DNA from 4 places in the Streptomyces sp. NPDC051664 genome. Region 1 is predicted to be linked to each of the others. Evidence: riboswitches for the same ligand, from Rfam matches in the RefSeq annotation. Region 1 holds a riboswitch; each other region holds the start of a gene.
What was found. A riboswitch is a leader RNA that binds a small molecule or an ion and turns the genes downstream of it on or off. The one in region 1 is predicted to bind cyclic di-AMP.
Positions count from the first base shown of each region.

Region 2: it holds a riboswitch for cyclic di-AMP, as region 1 does, so the genes downstream of both, ACIA8E_RS33010 (M23 family metallopeptidase) here and ACIA8E_RS28155 (M23 family metallopeptidase) in region 1, are expected to answer to the same signal.
Region 3: it holds a riboswitch for cyclic di-AMP, as region 1 does, so the genes downstream of both, ACIA8E_RS25170 (transglycosylase SLT domain-containing protein) here and ACIA8E_RS28155 (M23 family metallopeptidase) in region 1, are expected to answer to the same signal.
Region 4: it holds a riboswitch for cyclic di-AMP, as region 1 does, so the genes downstream of both, ACIA8E_RS19560 (transglycosylase family protein) here and ACIA8E_RS28155 (M23 family metallopeptidase) in region 1, are expected to answer to the same signal.

Region 1 covers NZ_JBITCU010000018.1:114,386-119,045, forward strand. Annotated here, with positions in the region: gene ACIA8E_RS28145 (M16 family metallopeptidase) at 1-1,042, shown strand, start outside; gene ACIA8E_RS28150 (M16 family metallopeptidase) at 1,069-2,451, shown strand; cyclic di-AMP (ydaO/yuaA leader) riboswitch at 2,658-2,828, shown strand; gene ACIA8E_RS28155 (M23 family metallopeptidase) at 2,841-3,659, shown strand; gene ACIA8E_RS28160 (GntR family transcriptional regulator) at 3,871-4,587, shown strand.
Region 2 covers NZ_JBITCU010000028.1:6,263-10,922, reverse strand. Annotated here, with positions in the region: gene ACIA8E_RS33025 (hypothetical protein) at 1-192, shown strand, start outside; gene ACIA8E_RS33020 (TetR/AcrR family transcriptional regulator) at 308-898, shown strand; gene ACIA8E_RS33015 (SGNH/GDSL hydrolase family protein) at 1,094-1,948, opposite strand; gene ACIA8E_RS33010 (M23 family metallopeptidase) at 2,124-2,984, opposite strand; cyclic di-AMP (ydaO/yuaA leader) riboswitch at 2,988-3,148, opposite strand; gene ACIA8E_RS33005 (alpha-galactosidase) at 3,440-4,660, opposite strand, start outside.
Region 3 covers NZ_JBITCU010000014.1:102,648-107,307, forward strand. Annotated here, with positions in the region: gene ACIA8E_RS25155 (GMC oxidoreductase) at 1-19, opposite strand, end outside; gene ACIA8E_RS25160 (DinB family protein) at 386-937, shown strand; gene ACIA8E_RS25165 (GNAT family N-acetyltransferase) at 996-1,610, shown strand; gene ACIA8E_RS25170 (transglycosylase SLT domain-containing protein) at 1,740-2,507, opposite strand; cyclic di-AMP (ydaO/yuaA leader) riboswitch at 2,512-2,697, opposite strand; gene dacB (D-alanyl-D-alanine carboxypeptidase/D-alanyl-D-alanine-endopeptidase) at 4,208-4,660, shown strand, end outside.
Region 4 covers NZ_JBITCU010000009.1:250,177-254,836, reverse strand. Annotated here, with positions in the region: gene ACIA8E_RS19570 (septum formation initiator family protein) at 1-335, opposite strand, end outside; gene eno (phosphopyruvate hydratase) at 438-1,718, opposite strand; gene ACIA8E_RS19560 (transglycosylase family protein) at 1,999-2,697, opposite strand; cyclic di-AMP (ydaO/yuaA leader) riboswitch at 2,701-2,871, opposite strand; gene ACIA8E_RS19555 (transglycosylase family protein) at 3,172-4,107, opposite strand; gene ACIA8E_RS19550 (cytochrome P450) at 4,213-4,660, opposite strand, start outside.

The sequences.
Region 1 (4,660 bases):
GGCCCTGTGGCTCGAGGCCGACCGGATGGGCTCACTGCTCGCCGCGCTCGACGACGAGTCCATGGAGAACCAGCGGGACGTCGTCAAGAACGAGCGCCGTCAGCGCTACGACAACGTGCCGTACGGCACGGCGTTCGAGAAGCTGACCGCCCTCGTCTACCCGGAGGGGCACCCGTACCACCACACCCCGATCGGCTCGATGACCGACCTGGACGCCGCGACGCTCGAGGACGCACGTACCTTCTTCCGTACGTACTACGCGCCCAACAACGCGGTGCTGTCCGTCGTCGGCGACATCGACTCCGAGCAGACGCTCGCCTGGATCGAGAAGTACTTCGGCTCCATCCCGTCCCACGACGGAGAGCAGTCGCCGCGCGACGGCGCGCTCCCCGAGGTCATCGGCGAGCAGCTGCGCGAAGAGGTCCGTGAGGAGGTCCCGGCGCGGGCACTGATGGCCGCCTACCGGCTGCCGCACGACGGCACCCGGGAGTGCGACGCCGCCGACCTCGCGCTGACCGTGCTGGGCGGTGGCGAGTCCTCCCGGTTGCACAACCGCCTGGTCCGCCGCGACCGGACGGCCGTCGCGGCCGGATTCGGGCTGCTGCGGCTCGCCGGTGCGCCCTCGCTCGGCTGGCTGGACGTGAAGACGTCCGGCGGGGTCGAGGTGGCGCAGATCGAGACCGCGGTCGACGAGGAGCTGGCCCGGTTCGCGGCCGAGGGTCCGACACCCGAGGAAATGGAGCGCGCCCAGGCCCAGTTGGAGCGCGAGTGGCTGGACAGGCTCGGTACGGTCGCGGGCCGCGCCGACGAACTGTGCCGGTTCGCCGTGCTGTTCGGTGACCCGCAGCTCGCCCTGACCGCCGTCCAGCGGGTGCTCGACGTCACCGCGGAAGAGGTCCAGGCGGCCGCCAGGGCCCAGCTTCACCCCGACAACCGGGCGGTGCTCGTCTACGAGCCGGTCGAGCCGGCCGAGTCCACCGATGGGGCGGCCGCCGACGAGGCGGCCGCCGACACCGACGCGCACGAAGGGGCGGACAAGTGACCGACGCTGCCGCGACTGGAGTATCGATGGAGTACCACCCGCAGCCGACCCCGGGCACGGCCAGGCCCTGGGCCTTCCCCGCCCCCGAGCGCGGAGCCCTGCCCAACGGGCTCACGGTGCTGCGCTGCCACCGCCCCGGCCAGCAGGTCGTCGCGGTCGAGATCTACCTCGACGCCCCGCTGGACGCCGAGCCCGAGGGCCTCGACGGCGTGGCCACGATCATGGCGCGGGCGCTGTCCGAAGGCACCGACAAGCACTCCGCGGAGGAGTTCGCAGCCGAGCTGGAGCGCTGCGGGGCCACCCTCGACGCGCACGCCGACCACCCCGGCGTCCGGGTCTCCCTCGAGGTCCCGGTCTCCCGGCTGGCCAAGGCGCTCGGTCTGGTCGCCGAGGCGCTGCGGGCACCCGCGTTCTCCGACAGCGAGATCGAGCGGCTGGTACGCAACCGGCTCGACGAGATCCCGCACGAGCAGGCCAACCCGGCCCGCCGAGCCGCCAAGCAGCTCTCCAAGGAGCTCTTCCCGGCCACCGCGCGGATGTCGCGCCCGCGCCAGGGCACCGAGGAGACGGTGGAGCGGATCGACTCCGCGGCCGTCCGCAGCTTCTACGAGGCCCATGTCCGGCCCTCCACCGCGATCGCCGTGGTCGTCGGTGACCTCACGGGCATCGACCTGGAGGCGTTGCTCGCCGACACCGTCGGCGACTGGTCCGGGAACAGCGCCGAGCCCCGGCCGGTCCCGCCGATCACCGCCGACGACACCGGCCGGGTGGTCATCGTCGACCGTCCCGGAGCTGTGCAGACCCAGCTGCTGATCGGCCGCATCGGCGCCGACCGGCACGACAGCGTGTGGCCGGCCCAGGTCCTCGGCACGTACTGCCTGGGCGGCACGCTCACCTCCCGGCTGGACCGGGTGCTGCGCGAGGAGAAGGGCTACACGTACGGCGTACGGGCCTTCGCGCAGGTCCTGCGGTCGTCGGCGCCGGAATCCGCCTCCGGGGCGACGGGCGCCGCGATGCTGGCCATCAGCGGTTCGGTGGACACGGAATCCACCGGACCGGCGCTCGGCGACCTGTGGACGGTCCTGAGGACGCTGGCGGCCGAGGGCCTGACCGACGCCGAGCGCGAGACGGCCGTGCAGAACCTCGTGGGTGTCGCCCCGCTGAAGTTCGAGACGGCGGCCTCGGTCGCGGGCACGCTCGCCGACCAGGTCGAGCAGCACCTCCCGGACGACTACCAGGCGCAGCTGTACGCCCGCCTCGCCGAGACCGGCACGGTCGAGGCGACCGCGGCGGTGGTCAGCGCCTTCCCGGTGGACCGTCTGGTCACGATCCTCGTCGGCGACGCCGCGCAGATCGAGGAGCCGGTCCGGGCGCTGGGCATCGGAGAGGTGTCGGTCGTCACCGGCTGACGTCTCAGATAACCGCATATCGGGACAGAGGGAGACCCCGCGAGTCGCTTCTCGCCGGGGTCTTCCCTTTTGTCTGATTTGTCGGATAGTTGCCTGTGTGCCCTGTGGGATGTGCTACAAAACGCCCTGTCCGTTTGGTGAATGAAAGTCCCCCCGCTTAGCGTCGGCAGCGCTGTCCGTCACCCGTATGCCGCATCCGCGGCGCCGGACAGCTATCGCCGAGTCCCCGTCAGGCGCGAGCCTGGGGAGCCGGGGACCCACGCAGTCCCTGGGGTGAATCGGATGCCTGCGCGCCTCTTGTGGGGCTCGCGGATCCGTAGGAGACCTTCCTGCTCCGAACCCGTCAGCTAACCCGGTAGGCGAGAAGGAAGGAAAGGATCAGCCACCTCATGGCGTTCACCCGCCCCACCGGGAAGCACCGTGCCCCGAAGCGTCTGACGCGCAAGAGCGCGCAGATAGCCGGCGTCGCAGCTCTGGCCACCACCGGCGTCATCGGTGGGCTGGCCTCTCCGGCGCTCGCCGCCGGCACCGAAGCCCCCTCCGTCAGCGAGACCGGCCTGAACCAGGTCATCGCCATCGAGGGCGCCCTCGCCGACCAGGTGGCCACCCAGGCCGACGTGCAGAAGCGCCAGGCCGAGGTCGCCGCCAAGGCGAAGGCGGCCGCCAAGGCGAAGGCCGCTGCCAAGGCGAAGGCCGAAGCGAACGCCAAGGCGGCAGCCAAGGCCAAGGCCGAAGCCCGGGCCAAGGCGGTCCGCGAGGCGAAGGCGCGCGCCGCCCGTTCCGCCGAGCGCACCCGCCTCGGTGCCTTCCAGCTCCCGGTCGCCGGTTCGTACGTCACCACCGGCTACAAGTCCAGCGGCTCCCTCTGGTCCTCCGGCCGTCACTCGGGCATCGACTTCCACGCCGCCTCCGGCAGCCCCGTCGTCGCCGTCGGCGCCGGCACGGTCGTCGAGGCCGGCTGGGGCGGCGCGTACGGCAACAACATCGTGCTCCGGATGACGGACGGCACGTACACCCAGTACGGGCACCTCTCGTCGATCGGCGTGTCGGTCGGCCAGAGCGTCGGCGCGGGCCAGCGGATCGGTTTCTCCGGCTCGACCGGCAACTCCACCGGACCGCACCTCCACTTCGAGGCCCGGACCACGCCGTCGTACGGCTCCGACATGGACCCCGTCGCGTACCTGCGCGCCCACGGCGTCAACGTCTGACCGACGCAGCACCCCGAAGGCCCCGGCTTCCCGCCGGGGCCTTCGGCGTACCCGGACCGGCCCCCGCCGGAGGTGCTTGCCGAACCGTCCTCGGACCAAAAGATATTCATGGATTTCGACCCGGCGTCGGAAATGCAGCCGCATTGCAATAGAGTCACAGAACAGGCGTCGATCGGCCGCGTTTCGCGGGGATTAAGGCGGAGGTTCGGACATGCGCATTCCGGCGCATTCGGTATGCACGGCAATCCGTGACGACATCGTCTCCGGTGTCTTCGAACGCGGCAGCAGACTCACCGAGGAACTGCTCGCACGCCGTTACGGGGTGTCCCGTGTCCCGGTACGGGAAGCGCTGCGCACCCTGGAGTCCGAGGGTTTCGTGGTCACCCGCCGGCACGCCGGCGCCTGTGTCGCCGAGCCCACCGAGCAGGAGGCCGCCGACCTGCTGGAGGTCCGGATGCTGTTGGAGCCACTGGGTGCGGCCCGCGCCGCGCAGCGCCGCACCGATGCACACCTCAAAGTCCTCCGCGGTCTGGTCAGGCTCGGTCAGGAGCGGGCCAGGCGGGGTGAGGGCGAGGATCTGCGCTCGCTGGGCGGCTGGTTCCACGAGACGCTCGCCCAGGCCTCCGGCAGCCCCGGGCTCATCGCGCTGCTCACCCAGCTCCGGCACAAGATCGCCTGGATGTACGCGGTCGAGCAGCCGGCCCGCCCCACCGATTCCTGGGCCGAGCACGGGGCCATCGTGGACGCAGTCGCACGCGGTGACGCGGAACGGGCCAGGGCGCTGGCCACGCAGCACGCCGAGCGCGCCACCGCCGCGCACCGGCTGAGGCGCGCGGACCGCATCCCGGGCCGTGAGCCCGCCGCGCCGCAGTCCGGCCGGGTGAGAACTTCGCAACATGCCGTAAACACCGCGAGCGGCCGTCATTAACACATGCGCCGTATACAAAGAGATGTAATTCGGCGGGGCTTTGTTTCGGTTGCCCGAATTCACTCCGGAAACC
Region 2 (4,660 bases), on a different contig from region 1:
GCGACGGACGGCACCGACTGGAAGCAGGCCACGGCTGCGCGCGGGGCCGACGGCCGGTGGAAGGTCACGGTGCCTGCCGCGGGCACCGCCAAGGTCGACTTGCGGACAACCGTCACGGACACCACCGGTGCGTCGCTGACGGAAACCCTGATCGACGCGTACAACTCGGGCTGCGCCGACATCTGGTGCTGACCGAGGCCTGACAGCTGGAAGCAAGTCGGGGGCGGCCCCCTTGCGGTCCCGCCCCCGACCTGTCGGGGACCCGGGCATTGGTTAGGGTGACGCCGTGGCAAGAGTGCGGTTGAGCGTGGCGGAACGACGCGAGGAGTTGCTGCGTGCTGCCGTCGAGCAGATCGAGGTGCGGGGCGTCGCCGCGGTACGGATCGCCGATGTGGCGTCCGTCCTCGGGGTGAGCAACGCACTCGTGCTCTACCACTTCTCGACGAAGGAGAAGCTGGTCGCGGCCGCCTTCGCGCATGCGGCCGAGGCCGACCTGGCCCATCTGCGCAAGCTCCTCAGCCGCCGCACCAGTGCGGTACGGAGGCTGCGCGCCGCCGTCCGCTGGTACGCGCCGACCGGGCAGGCCAAGGGGTGGCGGCTGTGGATCGAGGGCTGGGCGGCTTCGTTGCGCGATCCGGCGCTGCGCAATGTGGCCGGCGATCTCGACCAGCAGTGGAAGGCCGAACTGGCCGAGGTCCTCGAAGAAGGGGCCGCCGCGGGGGAGTTCCACTGCGACGATCCGATGTCCGTGGCCTGGCGGCTGACCGCGCTGCTGGACGGTCTGGCCGTCCAGATGACGTCGTACGCCGGCCCGCTCTCCCGGGCCACGATGCTGGCGTGGACCGACGAGGCGCTCGCCCGCGAGCTGGGCATCGACCAGGAGACACTGACAGCCTGACCGGCAGTCGCTCCGCTTCCGTCAGCCCCTGACGTCTCGCGTCTTCTCCCCGTCTCCCCAGGTGCCTTCCCATGCCTGCGACCGCCACTACGCTCGGACAGGTAACCCAGATGATGATCAGGTACAGAGTCATTCCGCCCGAGGTGACGGGCCTCGGCGAACAGGCCCGTCCGGCCGAAGTGGACACCGCGCCGGTTACAGCGGCAGCAGGTCGGGCCGCTTCGCCTCGACGTGGTCACCGGAGGACTCGCCGCGCAGCCGCCGTCCGATCCACGGCACCAGATATTCGCGTGCCCAGTGGATGTCGTCGCGCCGCACCTCGAGCGTGCCGCGCTGCGCCTGTGGGGGCCACTCCTGGTCGGGGTCGGCCGGCACATCGAGGGCGAGGACCTGGGCGGCGCGCAGCGCGACCCGGGTGTGTCCCTCGGGCGACAGATGGAGCCGGTCGTCGTCCCAGGCGCGCCGGTCCTGCACGGACCGCAGCGACCACAGGTCGAGGACCGGGCAGTCGTAGCGGTCGGCGATGGACCGCACATGGGCGGTGTAGGTGGCGATCTTGCCGCGCAGATGGCGCAGCACGGGCACGCCGCGGGTGTCGAAGCCGGTCGTGACCATGACGGTGCCGACCGACCGGGTCAGGTCGGCGACCGCGCGCTCGAAGCGTTCGGCCACGTCGTCGGGGTCGGTGCCGGGCCGGATGATGTCATTGCCGCCCGCGCAGAAGCTCACCAGGTCGGGGGCGAGCTGCTTGGCGCGCGGCACCTGTTCCTCGACTATCTGGTCGAGGAGGCGTCCGCGTACGGCGAGATTGGCGTACCGGAAGTTCCCGTGAGCCGAACCGGCGGAACCATCGGTGTTCGTCGCTGCGTCGGGGTCGGGGAGCTGGTCCGCGAGGAGTACAGCGAAACGGTCTGCCCAGCCGACGAAGGTTCCGTCCGGGCCCGGGTCACCGACCCCCTCGGTGAAGCTGTCGCCAATCGCTGCGTACGACCCGATGGCGCCATGCCGGTTGTTGACGCCACGTTGATTTTTTCTCGAATCGTCTGCCACAAGGGCACATCCTGCACTGACGAATGTGACCTACGCGACCGTAATAAGGGGTTGACGGGAGGTGAGATAGACCACCCGGTCAGGTTTTAGTAAAGAGGGAATAAGTGAAGGGGCGGTGCGCCGCCGCGCACCGCCCCATCAACAAGCCGTTCGGATCAGGCCTGACCGGATCCGATCAGACGGAGATTCCGTGTGAAGCCAGGAAGGCGACCGGGTCGATGTCCGAGCCGTACGCGGGGCCGGTGCGGACCTCGAAGTGGAGGTGCGGGCCGGTGACGTTGCCGGTGGCACCGGAGAGGCCGATCTGCTGGCCGACGGAGACGGTCTGGCCCACCGAGACGGAGAGCGCGGACAGGTGGCCGTACTGCGAGTAGTGGCCGTCGGCGTGCTTGACGACGACCTCGTTGCCGTACGCGCCACCCCAGCCGGCGGTGACGACGGTGCCGGAGGTGATCACCTTCACGCTGGTGCCTGTGAAGACCGGGAAGTCGATGCCGGTGTGGCTGCCACTGGACCAGTTGGCACCGGAGGCGCGGTAGTTGGTGGTGTGCTTGCCCGGGACCGGGGAGACGTAGCCGGAGCTGCTGCTCGGGGCGGCCGAAGGGGCGGCCGCGGGCTTGGTGGCCACCGGAGCCTTCGACGGAGCCGGGACGGCCTGCGTGTTGCCGGTGGCCGCGGCGGAGCCGCCGAGGGTCAGCTTCATGCCCGGGACGATCAGGCTCGGGTTGCCGCCGATGACCTCGCGGTTGTCCTGGTACAGCTTCTCCCAGCCACCCTCGACCTTGTTGTCGGTGGCGATCTTCGCCAGGTAGTCGCCGGCGACGACGGAGTACGTCCGGGTCTCGGCCTGCTTCTTCGCGACCGGGGCGGCCGGGGCGGCGGCAGAGTGCGCGGCGGGGGCGGCCTGCTCCGCGGCGTGGGCACCGGTGGCACCGAGCAGCGGGAGGGCGATGACGGCCCCGCCGGCGCCGGCGGCGGCAACGCCACGAGCGATGGTGCTGGACTTCGGACGACGGTGCTTACCCGATATGGGCATGAAGAATTTCCTCTCCGGCGCCTACGAGGTGAGCTGTCGGGTTCGGGCTGGAGATGCCCGGTCGCATGAAGTGCGACTTCACCCCGAGCCGGCCGGATTTCTCCGGTCGGCGGCTTACCTGGTTCCCCCGCTCCTGCCACACGATGAGTGGGTGCGAATTCCGGTCGGCGGCAGGATTAGGCGGTCCGTCCGGATTGACGGTGACCGTAAACGAGTGAGGACGAGCAGAACAAGCCATCGGTTGCGTGCCGGAATCCGCGCCGGGAAATCGGCGCGGAATTCCGGTCACACTCCGTGGATTACGGATCTTGGCTTTCGGCGCGGTGTACGGATTACCCGGCCGCCGCGCCACCACGCACCGTCACGGATATGATCCCGCTCACGAGAGGCCCCTCATCTCCCGCATAAGCAGGACATGTTCTACTAAATGCCTCAATGCGGACATGTCATGAACATCATTCGCGGCGGAGCCTCAGCACCTTCGCGTCCAGGTCCCCCCGCAGGCCGGTGCGCAGGCCGTGATGCAGCAGCACGGAACCGTGGTGGACGGCCCCGGTGTCCAAACAGGTGTAGGTCGCCGTGGGGTCGAGTCCGCGCAGCCGCAGGACCGGCGGCAGCTCCCCGTACCTCTGTGCCTCCAGCCACACGAGCACCACGGTTTCGTCACCGTGCGTGTACTGCACGGCGCTGAGCCCGCCGCGCGGCGCACGCAGCCGGTACAGCGCCCCGTGCTGCACCACCGGGCGGATCTCCTTGTACAGGTCCACCCAGCCCCGGGCCTCGGCGAGCTCTTCGTCGCTCCACTCGGTAAGGTCTCCGCCGACCCCGAGCACCCCGGCCATCGCGCTCACGAAGCGGAAGCGCAGCGAGCTCACCCTGCTGTTGAGCTGGACGTTCGGGCTGTCGGTGACCCAGGCGGCCATCACTCGAGCCGGATGGATCTGCCCGAAGCCCTCCTGGATGGCGAGCCGGTCCAGCGGGTCGGTGTTGTCGGAGGTCCACACCTGGTCGGTACGGGCGAGGATGCCCAGATCGATCCTGCCGCCGCCGCCCGAGCAGGACTCGAAGGCGACACCGGGGTGAGCCGCCCGCAGCCGGTCGATCAGCGCGTACAGCGCATCCACATGCTCGATCCAGAGCTTCTGCGGATACTCCTCGCCCGGCCAGCCCGCATCGGTGAAGCAGCGGTTGAAGTCCCATTTCACATAGTCGATCGGGGCGCTGGAGAGCAGTGAGTCGAGCTGTTCCCACAGATGGTTCTGCACATCGGTCCGGGCCAGATTGAGCACCAGCTGATTACGGAACTCCGTGCAGGTCCGCCCGGGAAAGTGCTGCACCCAGTCAGGGTGCGCGCGGTACAGGTCGCTGTCGGCGTTCACCATCTCCGGTTCGACCCAGATGCCGAACTGCATGCCGAGCGCGTGCACTTCGTCGGCGAGCGGTTTCAGCCCGCCGGGGAAGCGCTCGGGGTTCGGGGTCCAGTCGCCGAGTCCCGCCCGGTCGCTGGTGCGCTGCCCGAACCACGCGTCGTCCACCACGAACAGTTCGACGCCCATCGCTGCGGCGCGCACGGCCAGGGCGCGCTGCTGGTCCTCCGCGACGTCGAAGCCGGTGGCCTCCCAGGAGTTGTAGAGCACCGGCCGCAGGCTTTCGGCGTCCGGAACGACGTGGGCCAG
Region 3 (4,660 bases), on a different contig from region 1:
GCATGGTAGAGTCACTCATGTGACACGCCTCACTCTCGACGGAGTGAAACTGGTTCTACTGCCGTTTGCGTGTCAAGTCACTACATACCTGCGGGTAACTTGCGCCCGCTCACGGCACGCCCCGGACACACCACGCCGTGCGTCAGCGCACAGCGGGCCGGTCCCGGCTCGGTGCCGCTCGACCGCAGCCGAGCACCGAGCACCGACTCATGCAGCAGGGTCCGATGACGGGTCGCGAACATCAGGCGAGGAAGCTGGAATCCGCGGCCGATGCAGTAGCCCCGTGAGGTGCTCGGACGGATTCGATCGGGACTCCTCGCGCTCCGACAACAACTCCCCATATTCCGGAAGCAGATCGACCGGAATGGACCGTAGCCTGCCCACCATGAGCGAGAACAACGAGCCGTTGCTCGAGGAACCACCGGTCGCGGGCAACGAGATCGACACCCTGGTGGGTTCCCTGGAACGCCAGCGCAGGACGCTGGCGTGGAAGTGCGCGGGCCTGGACGCGGCCGGTCTGCGGACGACGGCCGCCGCCTCGAAGATCAGCCTGGGCGGGCTGCTCAAGCACCTGGCCCTCGTGGAGGACGACGTCTTGTCCCAGAAGCTGCTCGGGCGGGAGCCGGCTCCCCCGTGGGACACGGTGGACTGGGACGCCGATCCCGACTGGGAGTGGTCCTCGGCCGCCGGGGACACCCCCGAGCAGCTCATGGCGCTCTGGCAGGACACTGCGGTCCGCTCCCGCGCCAACGTCCGGCAGGCGCTGGCCGAGCATGGCGTCGGACACCTCGCGGCGTTCACCAACTCCCGCGGGCAGTCACCCAGTCTCCGGCGTCTGCTGATCGACCTCATCGAGGAGTACGCACGCCATGTCGGACACGCCGACCTCATCCGCGAATCCATCGACGGGCTCGTCGGAGAGGACCCGCCACGATGAAACCGACACTCTCGGACAGGCCGGTTCCGGTAGCGGCGGGGTGGTGATGATGTCAGGCATGGCCCAGCCGATCTCGGATGACCAGCTCGCTATCGTCCCCGCCGACGAAGCATCGTGGGACGACCTGCAGACGATCTTCGGCACCACGGACTATCCGTCCATGTGCCAGTGCCAGCGCTTCAAGATCAGGGGCTCCCAGTGGGGTTCGGTCCCCCTGGCCGAACGTGCCGAGCGCCTGCGTGAGCAGACCGGTTGCGGAAATGCCGGTGCTCCTTCGACAAGCGGTCTCGTCGCCTATCTGGACGACGAGCCGGTCGGATGGTGCGCGATCGAGCCCCGGACGTCCTACCCCCGCCTGCTCCGCGCCCGCGTCCCCTGGACCGGACGGCAGGAGGACAGGACCGACGACAGCGTCTGGGCCGTGACCTGTTTCGTCACCCGCAAGGGCTTCCGTCTGCGCGGCATCACGTACGCACTCGCGCGCGCCACGATCGGCTTCGCGCGCGACCGCGGGGCCCGCGCGATCGAGGGCTACCCGATGATCACGCGGCCAGGGGTGGAAATCACCTGGGGCGAACTCCACGTCGGCAGCCGTGACGTTTTCGCCGACGCAGGGTTCGTCGAGGTGAGCAGGCCCACACTCAGGCGGGCCGTCATGCGGATCGACTTCTGATGGTCGCCCGCGCGCCGCTGATCGCGGCGGTCGCGTGTGCATCCATCGGGCAGAGACAGGAACGGGTGGCGAGGCCCCCTCGGACCTCGCCACCCGTCACTCCTGAACCGGCATCAACGCAACCGGGCGTCAGTACGCCCCGAACACGTTGTCGATCGAACCGTACTTGGCGGCGGCATAGTTGCACGCGGCCGTGATGTTGGCGACCGGGTCGTAGGGGTCCATCGACGTGCCGGGCACGTGGTAGGCCTTGAACGTGGGGTCGATGACCTGCAGGAGCCCCTTGGACGGCGTGCCCTTGGCGGCGTTCGAGTCCCAGTTGTTGATGGCCTTGGGATTGCCCGAGGACTCGCGCATGATGTTGCGGTGGATGCCGTCGTAGCTGCCGGGGATGCCGTGCTGCGCCATGACGGCCAGCGACTCCTTGATCCAGCCGTCGAGGTCGTTCGTGTACGTCGCGGGCTTCACGGCGGCGGGAGTGGCACTGCTCGCGGCCGGCTTGGACTCGACAGCCGCGGTCTCGGCCTTGGCACCGAGGGTCAGCTTCATGCCCGGGCTGATCAGAGCGGGGTTGGCTCCGATGACCTCGCGATTGTCCTGGTACAGCTGCTGCCAGCCGCCAGTCACGGAATGCCCAGTGGCGATCTTGTAAAGGGTGTCACCGGCTATCACGGAATAGACGGAGGGCGTAGCCTTCGCGGCGGAAATTCCCTTGGCAGGGGCCGCAGCAGGCGCCACAGTCTTTGCGACGGTGGCGACGGACTGCGCCGGCGCTGCCGAGGCAGCGGTCGCACCGATCACAGGAAGTGCGAGAGCGGCTCCGCCCGCGCCCACGGCGATGAAGCCGCGAGTCAGCGAACCGGACTTACGACGACGGTGGTTACCCGTTGCGGGCATGATGCGTTCCTCTCCGGCGCCTACGAGGTGAGCTGTCGGGTTCAGGCTGGAGTTGCCTGGCCGTATGGGAATACGGCTTCACCCCTAGCCGTTCCGGATACCGGATCGGCTGCTTACCTGGGTCCCCCGCTCCTGCCGTACGTGAGTGGTCGGATTCCCGGACGGCGGCAGGATTCGGCGTTCCATCCGGATTGACGGTGACCGTAAGCGAGAAACTCCGACCTGAACAAGCCCCCACTTTTCGATCACAATTCATTTACAAGATCGAGTCGGGGAATTATCGGCAATCCATGCCCGCCCGCGAAGCCAAATTCCTTCGCGCAGAAGGGAACCGAGCGGTACGCCGTCGCGTCCGCGGTCCCGGAAAGTGACTCTCGCCACTTAGTCCGAAAAGGGCGATTTGCCCGACAGGCAGGACCTCGGCCTGTGCGAGTCATGCATTCGCCAGCAAAGAGAGCAATTTATCTCTATTGCCAAAATTGGGACATTCGAGACATTGGCGGGCGGCCGAGCGATGCCTTCGCCTCGTCGGGGCGGACGTCCCCCCGCGGGAGGCGACAGCGCGTCACGCATCTCCACCGGCTGCGGCGCACAGGCGGCCGCACTCCGGCCAGGTCGCGCAGGCTCACACGAACGACGGTCCCGATGGGCGCAGGAGGTGCCGCACGCCTTCGGCATGGCCGTCACGGTGCGCAAACGCCCTGCCCGCCCACCGGGGCCGTCCGGAAGCGCAAGCGGCGTGCCGGCGATGGAGGGCCGGGGGCTGATCTCCGTGTCGCTCTCGCCGCGAAGCATCGCCCGGCCCACCGGCTTGCTGCATACCGGGCGTCCGGACGAGGCGCATCGTGATCGCCATCGCTAAGGGATGTCGAGGGGCTCCGGCCGGATGAACCCGACGTAGCCTTCGAAGGCTGCTGAATCGATCTTCTTCAGCTTCTCAACAAAGCGGGCGAGCTTCGCAAGATCCCTCTCTTCATCCTCTTCGGACGAGTACCCCTTGGGCCCGTCCGCTTCGCGGAGGAATCAGGAATCGGTCACACGGCAGGCCGCAGCAATGCAGCGAGACCTCTGCTCGGCGTTGCGGGACAGCTCTTGATGACAGTCGACGCCTCGGCTGCTCATGCGAACCATCCTGATCCTGCGCGTCGAAACCAGCGGTGTGCGCACGCCCGCCCCGGAAGCAATACGGTAACCCCCCACTTGCCGCCCTGCGTTGATACAGAGATCGCTGGAAGAAGGGGAAGTGCCACGGAGTCGAGAGACGCACATTCCACCACTCGACTCCTTCCACCCATAATCCTGTCCAACTCGATCGATTCATCACAGGAGACGCCGTGTTGAATCACGCCCCGTAAGTCGGAATGAGCTCGCTACCCCTTGACGCCTGCTGTGTTCCCACATTGCGCGGCCCTCGTAATCGATTCGGCCCGGCATAAATTCCGTCGCGCATCAGGTACGTTGCGACGGAGCGGGGGCAGGGTGCATTCCGGGACGGTCGAATCAGTCAATGCCCCCTGAATCCTCATCAGATTCCCTCCAGATCCACCCTGTTCACTGCATGAACGGGCAGCTGTACCGGTTGCGGACAGGAGTAGGGCTCCGGTCCAGCTGCCTCCCCTTTGCACCCCGACCCGGTTGCCCCCGGATCCGAACGACGTAGGCCTTCCGCCTAGGATCCGGATGCCTGATCATCTCTTTCCATGCGCATGCCAACGATTCACCGAAGATTCCGCCATCGGGCGTTGCTCTGGGCCGTCGCCGCGAGCCTGGCACTCACCGCCACCTCAGGAGCCCCGGCCGGGGCCGACGCCCCGGCGCCCGGCCTGTCGCAGACCCTTGACCAGATTCTCAGCGACACACGGCTGAACGGCGCCCAGGCCGGAGTCGTCGTCAGGGACGCCGAAACCGGGCAGACGCTCTATCAACGCAACGGCGACGGCCGCCTGGTGCCCGCATCCAGTACCAAGCTTCTGACGTCGACCGCGGCCATGGCGCTGCTCGGCCCCGACTACCGGTTCAGCACCGATGTACTCGCGGACGGCTCCCGCCACGGGTCCGTGGTCCGGGGCGACCTGTATCTTCGCGGCACCGGCGACCCCACGATGCTGGCCGAGGACTACGACCGGCTGGCCGCCACGGTCGCCGCATCCGGG
Region 4 (4,660 bases), on a different contig from region 1:
TAGTGCAGATGCTCCCGGGCCAGCCGCCGGATGTACGCGTCGTCCTGGAGGCGCGCCTTCTCGTCGCGGAGCTCCTCGGTCCGCGCCTCCGCCTCCTGCGCCAGCCGCTCCTGGTCGGCGATCTCGTCGCGCTGCGACACGTACTGCCGCATCGGGTACGCGAGCGCCACCACCAGGGAGCAGACGACAAGGGCGAGGAAAGCGGCCCGGCCGGTGAGCCGGGAGCGGCGGGCCTGACGGCGGTTCTGGGACCGGTAGACGCGGGCGGCGGTCTGCTCTCCGAGCAGCCGCAGCCGGGTCGCGGTGGAGAACCGGTCCCGGTCCTTCGCGGCCATGTCTCCGCCTCCCCACTACGCACGTCCGTCCCCGCACACGGTACGGGACCGAGTGCGGGGACGGACGGAGGCCGGTGCCTTTGACCCGTGACGGGCCTGCGATCAGCCCTTGAAGCGCGGGAACGCGGAGCGGCCCGCGTACACCGCCGCGTCGTCGAGGATCTCCTCGATGCGCAGCAGCTGGTTGTACTTGGCGACGCGGTCCGAGCGGGCCGGGGCGCCGGTCTTGATCTGACCGCAGTTCACCGCGACGGCGAGGTCGGCGATGGTGACGTCCTCGGTCTCACCGGAGCGGTGGGACATCATGCACTTGAAGCCGTTGCGCTGGGCCAGCTCGACGGCATCCAGGGTCTCGGTCAGCGAACCGATCTGGTTGACCTTGACGAGCAGGGCGTTGGCGGAGCCCTCCTCGATGCCACGGGCCAGACGCTCCGGGTTGGTGACGAACAGGTCGTCGCCGACGATCTGCACCTTGGCGCCGAGCTTCTGGGTGATGACGTTCCAGCCGGCCCAGTCGTCCTCGTACAGCGGGTCCTCGATGGAGACCAGCGGGTACGCGGAGACGAGCTCCTCGTAGTACTCGGTCATCTCGGCGGCCGAGCGGGACTTGCCCTCGAACTCGTACTTGCCGTCCTTGTAGAACTCCGAGGCGGCGACGTCGAGCGCGAGCGCGATGTCCTTGCCCGGGGCGTAACCGGCCTCCTTGATGGCCTCGAGGATGAGGTCCAGGGCGGCGCGGTTCGACTCCAGGTTCGGCGCGAAGCCGCCCTCGTCGCCGAGACCGGTCGACAGGCCCTTCGTCTTCAGGACCTTCTTCAGCGTGTGGTAGACCTCGGCGCCCCAGCGCAGGGCCTCGGAGAAGGACTCCGCGCCGATCGGGGCGATCATGAACTCCTGGATGTCCACGTTGGAGTCGGCGTGCGACCCACCGTTGAGGATGTTCATCATCGGGACGGGCAGCAGGTGCGCGTTCGGGCCACCGAGGTAGCGGAACAGCGGCAGGTCCGAGGCCTCGGAGGCGGCGTGCGCGACGGCCAGCGAGACGCCGAGGATGGCGTTGGCGCCGAGCGAGCCCTTGTTCTCGGTGGCGTCCAGGTCGAACATCGCCTGGTCGATCAGCCGCTGCTCGGTCGCGTCGTAGCCGACGAGCTCCGGGCCGATCTGCTCGATCACGGCGAGGACGGCCTTCTCGACGCCCTTGCCGTGGTAACGGTTGGGGTCACCGTCGCGAAGCTCAATGGCCTCGAACGCACCGGTGGAGGCGCCGGACGGAACGGCAGCACGGCCGGTGCTGCCGTCGTCGAGGCCAACCTCGACCTCGACCGTGGGGTTTCCGCGGGAGTCGAGGATTTCCCGGGCTACGACGACGTCGATGGACGGCACGAGGCATCTCCTTCTGGGATATGACGCTGGTTGTGCAGGGTCGCTTTGGCCTTGCGCCAAGAGCCTAACCGCCTTGGCCCACTGCGTTCGGCGACCGCCCGTCTCCTGGGACGAAAAAGGACCCAAGGGCACCCGTAGACGGGCAAAATTCAGAAATCTACTGATCAGTAACCACAACAGTCGAACGGTGAGCGCAGAAACCCCGACCCGGCGCGTACGGGGGAATCCGCGCCGGGTCGAGGTGCTCAGGGAGGAGAGAGCTTTTCTGCTGAGGCTCGTACTACTTCGTCAGGTGGAGCTGCTGACCCGGGAAGATCAGGTCGGCGTCCTTGACGATGTTCTTGTTCAGCTTGAACAGCTGGTGCCAGCCGCCCTTCACCTTGTGCGCCTCGGCGATCTTGCTGAGCGAGTCACCGGCCTTCACCTTGTACTCGCCGTCACCCTTCGCGACCTTCTGTCCGGTCGGCGTGGTGACGGTCTTCGCGGCCTCGGGGGCGGTGCCGCGGTCCGAGCGGGAGGCGGTGGGGGCCTCGGTGTGCTCGGCCGGCTTCGGTGCGGCCGGCTTCGCGGCGGCGGAGCCGGTGTCGACGCCCGGGTCGACACCGTCGTTGGTCAGGTTGCCGGCGCCGGCGCAGCCCCAGGCACCCGGACCCTGCATGTCGAGGAGCTTCTCGGCGATGGCGATCTGCTGGGCCTTGGTGGCCAGGTCGGCCCGCGGGGCGTACTGCGTGCCGCCGGCGGCAGCCCAGCTGGACTGCGAGAACTGCAGGCCGCCGTAGTAGCCGTTGCCGGTGTTGATGGACCAGTTACCACCGGACTCGCACTGGGCGACGGCGTCCCACGTGGCGACGGAGGCGGCGGAGGCGCCCGTGGCACCCATCAGGGGAACGGCGATGGCGGCACCGGCGACACCGGCGAGCGTGGCCACACGGACGGCCTTGGACGGGCGACGGTGCTTGCCCTTGCTGTTCAGCAGCATGCAACTTCTCCTCACCGACGCCTACGAGGTGAGCTGTCGGGTTCGGGCCAAGTGAGTTGCCCGGTCGCATGTCCTAGCGTGCGACTTCACCCCAAGCCGGTCCTGACGGTCTTTCGACCATCGGGCCCGGCGCTTACCTGGGTCCCCCGCTCCTGCCTACGGCGCTTTACGCGTCTGTTCCCTTCGACCGACGGCAGGATTCGGCGTGACGGTCGACGGGGCCCGCGGTGCGAGCGGTTCCGACCGTAAACGCACGCAACCCCCACATTCAAAGACGGACATAACTGACAATCATCCCCTACCCACGTCCGGCCGTTCATCGTTTTCGCAGGTGGGGGGCAATGCGGACAGGCCTGGCAGACGAGACACGCCGATTAACGCAAAGAGACCCATGTCTCACTTACGCATAAGTGGACATAGGCCTCTGAACTACCCCGATTTCTGGGGTGATTTAAGCCGTTGATCAGACCGGTCTCACTCCGCCTTCACACCGAGATCGAGGCTCTGGCCAGGAAGAATGAGATCCGGGTCGTCGCCGACAGCACTCTTGTTGGCCTCGTAGAGCGCCGGCCATCCGCCATGAACCTTCTGTGCATCAGCAATCGCCCAGAGGTTGTCGCCCGGCCGAACGGTGTATGTGCCGTCGGCGGCCGAGTCGCGCGTGTCGCGCCCGTCGCTGTTACCGCGGGAAGCATGGCGGCCCGAGTCTCGGTCACCGCCCGGTCCCATGCCCTGGCTCACCTCGGGGGCCGGCGCGCCACGATGCTTACCGCCCGTCTCGCTGCCGGAAGAACCGGGCGAGCGGGACGAGTCGGTTGAACCCGACGTATCCGGCACATCGGCCGACGGCTCGCTCGATGCCTGGCCCGACGTCCGACCCGACGTCTCGCCGGACGACTTCTCCGACGACTTGGCGGACGACGACTTCGATCCGCCCGTGGCGCTCGCCTCGTCCGACGCCTCGTCGGACGGGTCCGCACTCTCCGTCGGGTCGGCCGACAGCAGGCTTCCCGGGTCGACACCCGGCAGCGTCCCGTCCACCGTGAGCCCGGAGATCACCGCGCAGCTGGGCCACGCCCGTGGCCCCTGGTCGTCGAGGACCTTCTCGGCGACCGCTATCTGCTGCGAGCGGCTGGCGAGGTCGGCACGCGAGGCGTACGCCTCGCCGCCGTACGACTTCCAGGTGTCCTGCGAGAACTGGAGACCGCCGTAGAAGCCGTTGCCGAGGTCGGCACTCCACATGCCGCCGCTCTCGCACTCGGCGACCCGGTCCCAGGTCGTGGCGTCGGCCGCGTGCGCACCGGCCGCGCCGAGCAGCGGGATGGCGATGGCAGAGCCGGTGACGCCTGCGGCGACGACGATGGCGGGTGCCTGACGAGGGCGACGGTGTCTGCCGTTCGCGGAGCCCATGGGGTTGCCTTCCGTGTGACTGACAAGTGACTGGTGAGTCGAACGGTGAACGTAGCGGCAGTCGAACGCTTGTCACAAGTCGATGCAGTACAGATCACGTGAAAGTCACGGAGTTGACAGAGCGTCACCTTCACCGGAGCAATGTCCGGGATGGAACTCCACGGGAAGAGTGCGCAGTCCGCGCATGATGAGCCCCCCGCGCCACCGCAAATCGGTAGGTTCCACCGCAAGGCGCAGGTCCGGGAGGCGCCTCAGGAGCGTGGCCAGCGCGGCCTGTCCCTCCAGCCGGGCGAGCGGCGCCCCCAGGCAGTAGTGGATGCCGTGACCGTAGCCGAGGTGCTGATTGTCACGCCGGGAGAGGTCGAGCGTGTCGGGGTCGGCGAACCGTTCCGGATCCCGGTCCGCGGCGGCGAGCACCACCAGTACGGGGTCGCCCGCCGCGATCCGCTGCCCGCCGAGCACCAGCGGTTCGGTGGCGAACCGCCAGGTCGCCAGCTCCACCGGGCCGTCGTACCGCAGCAGTTCCTCGATGCCGGTCTCCAGCAGCCCCGTC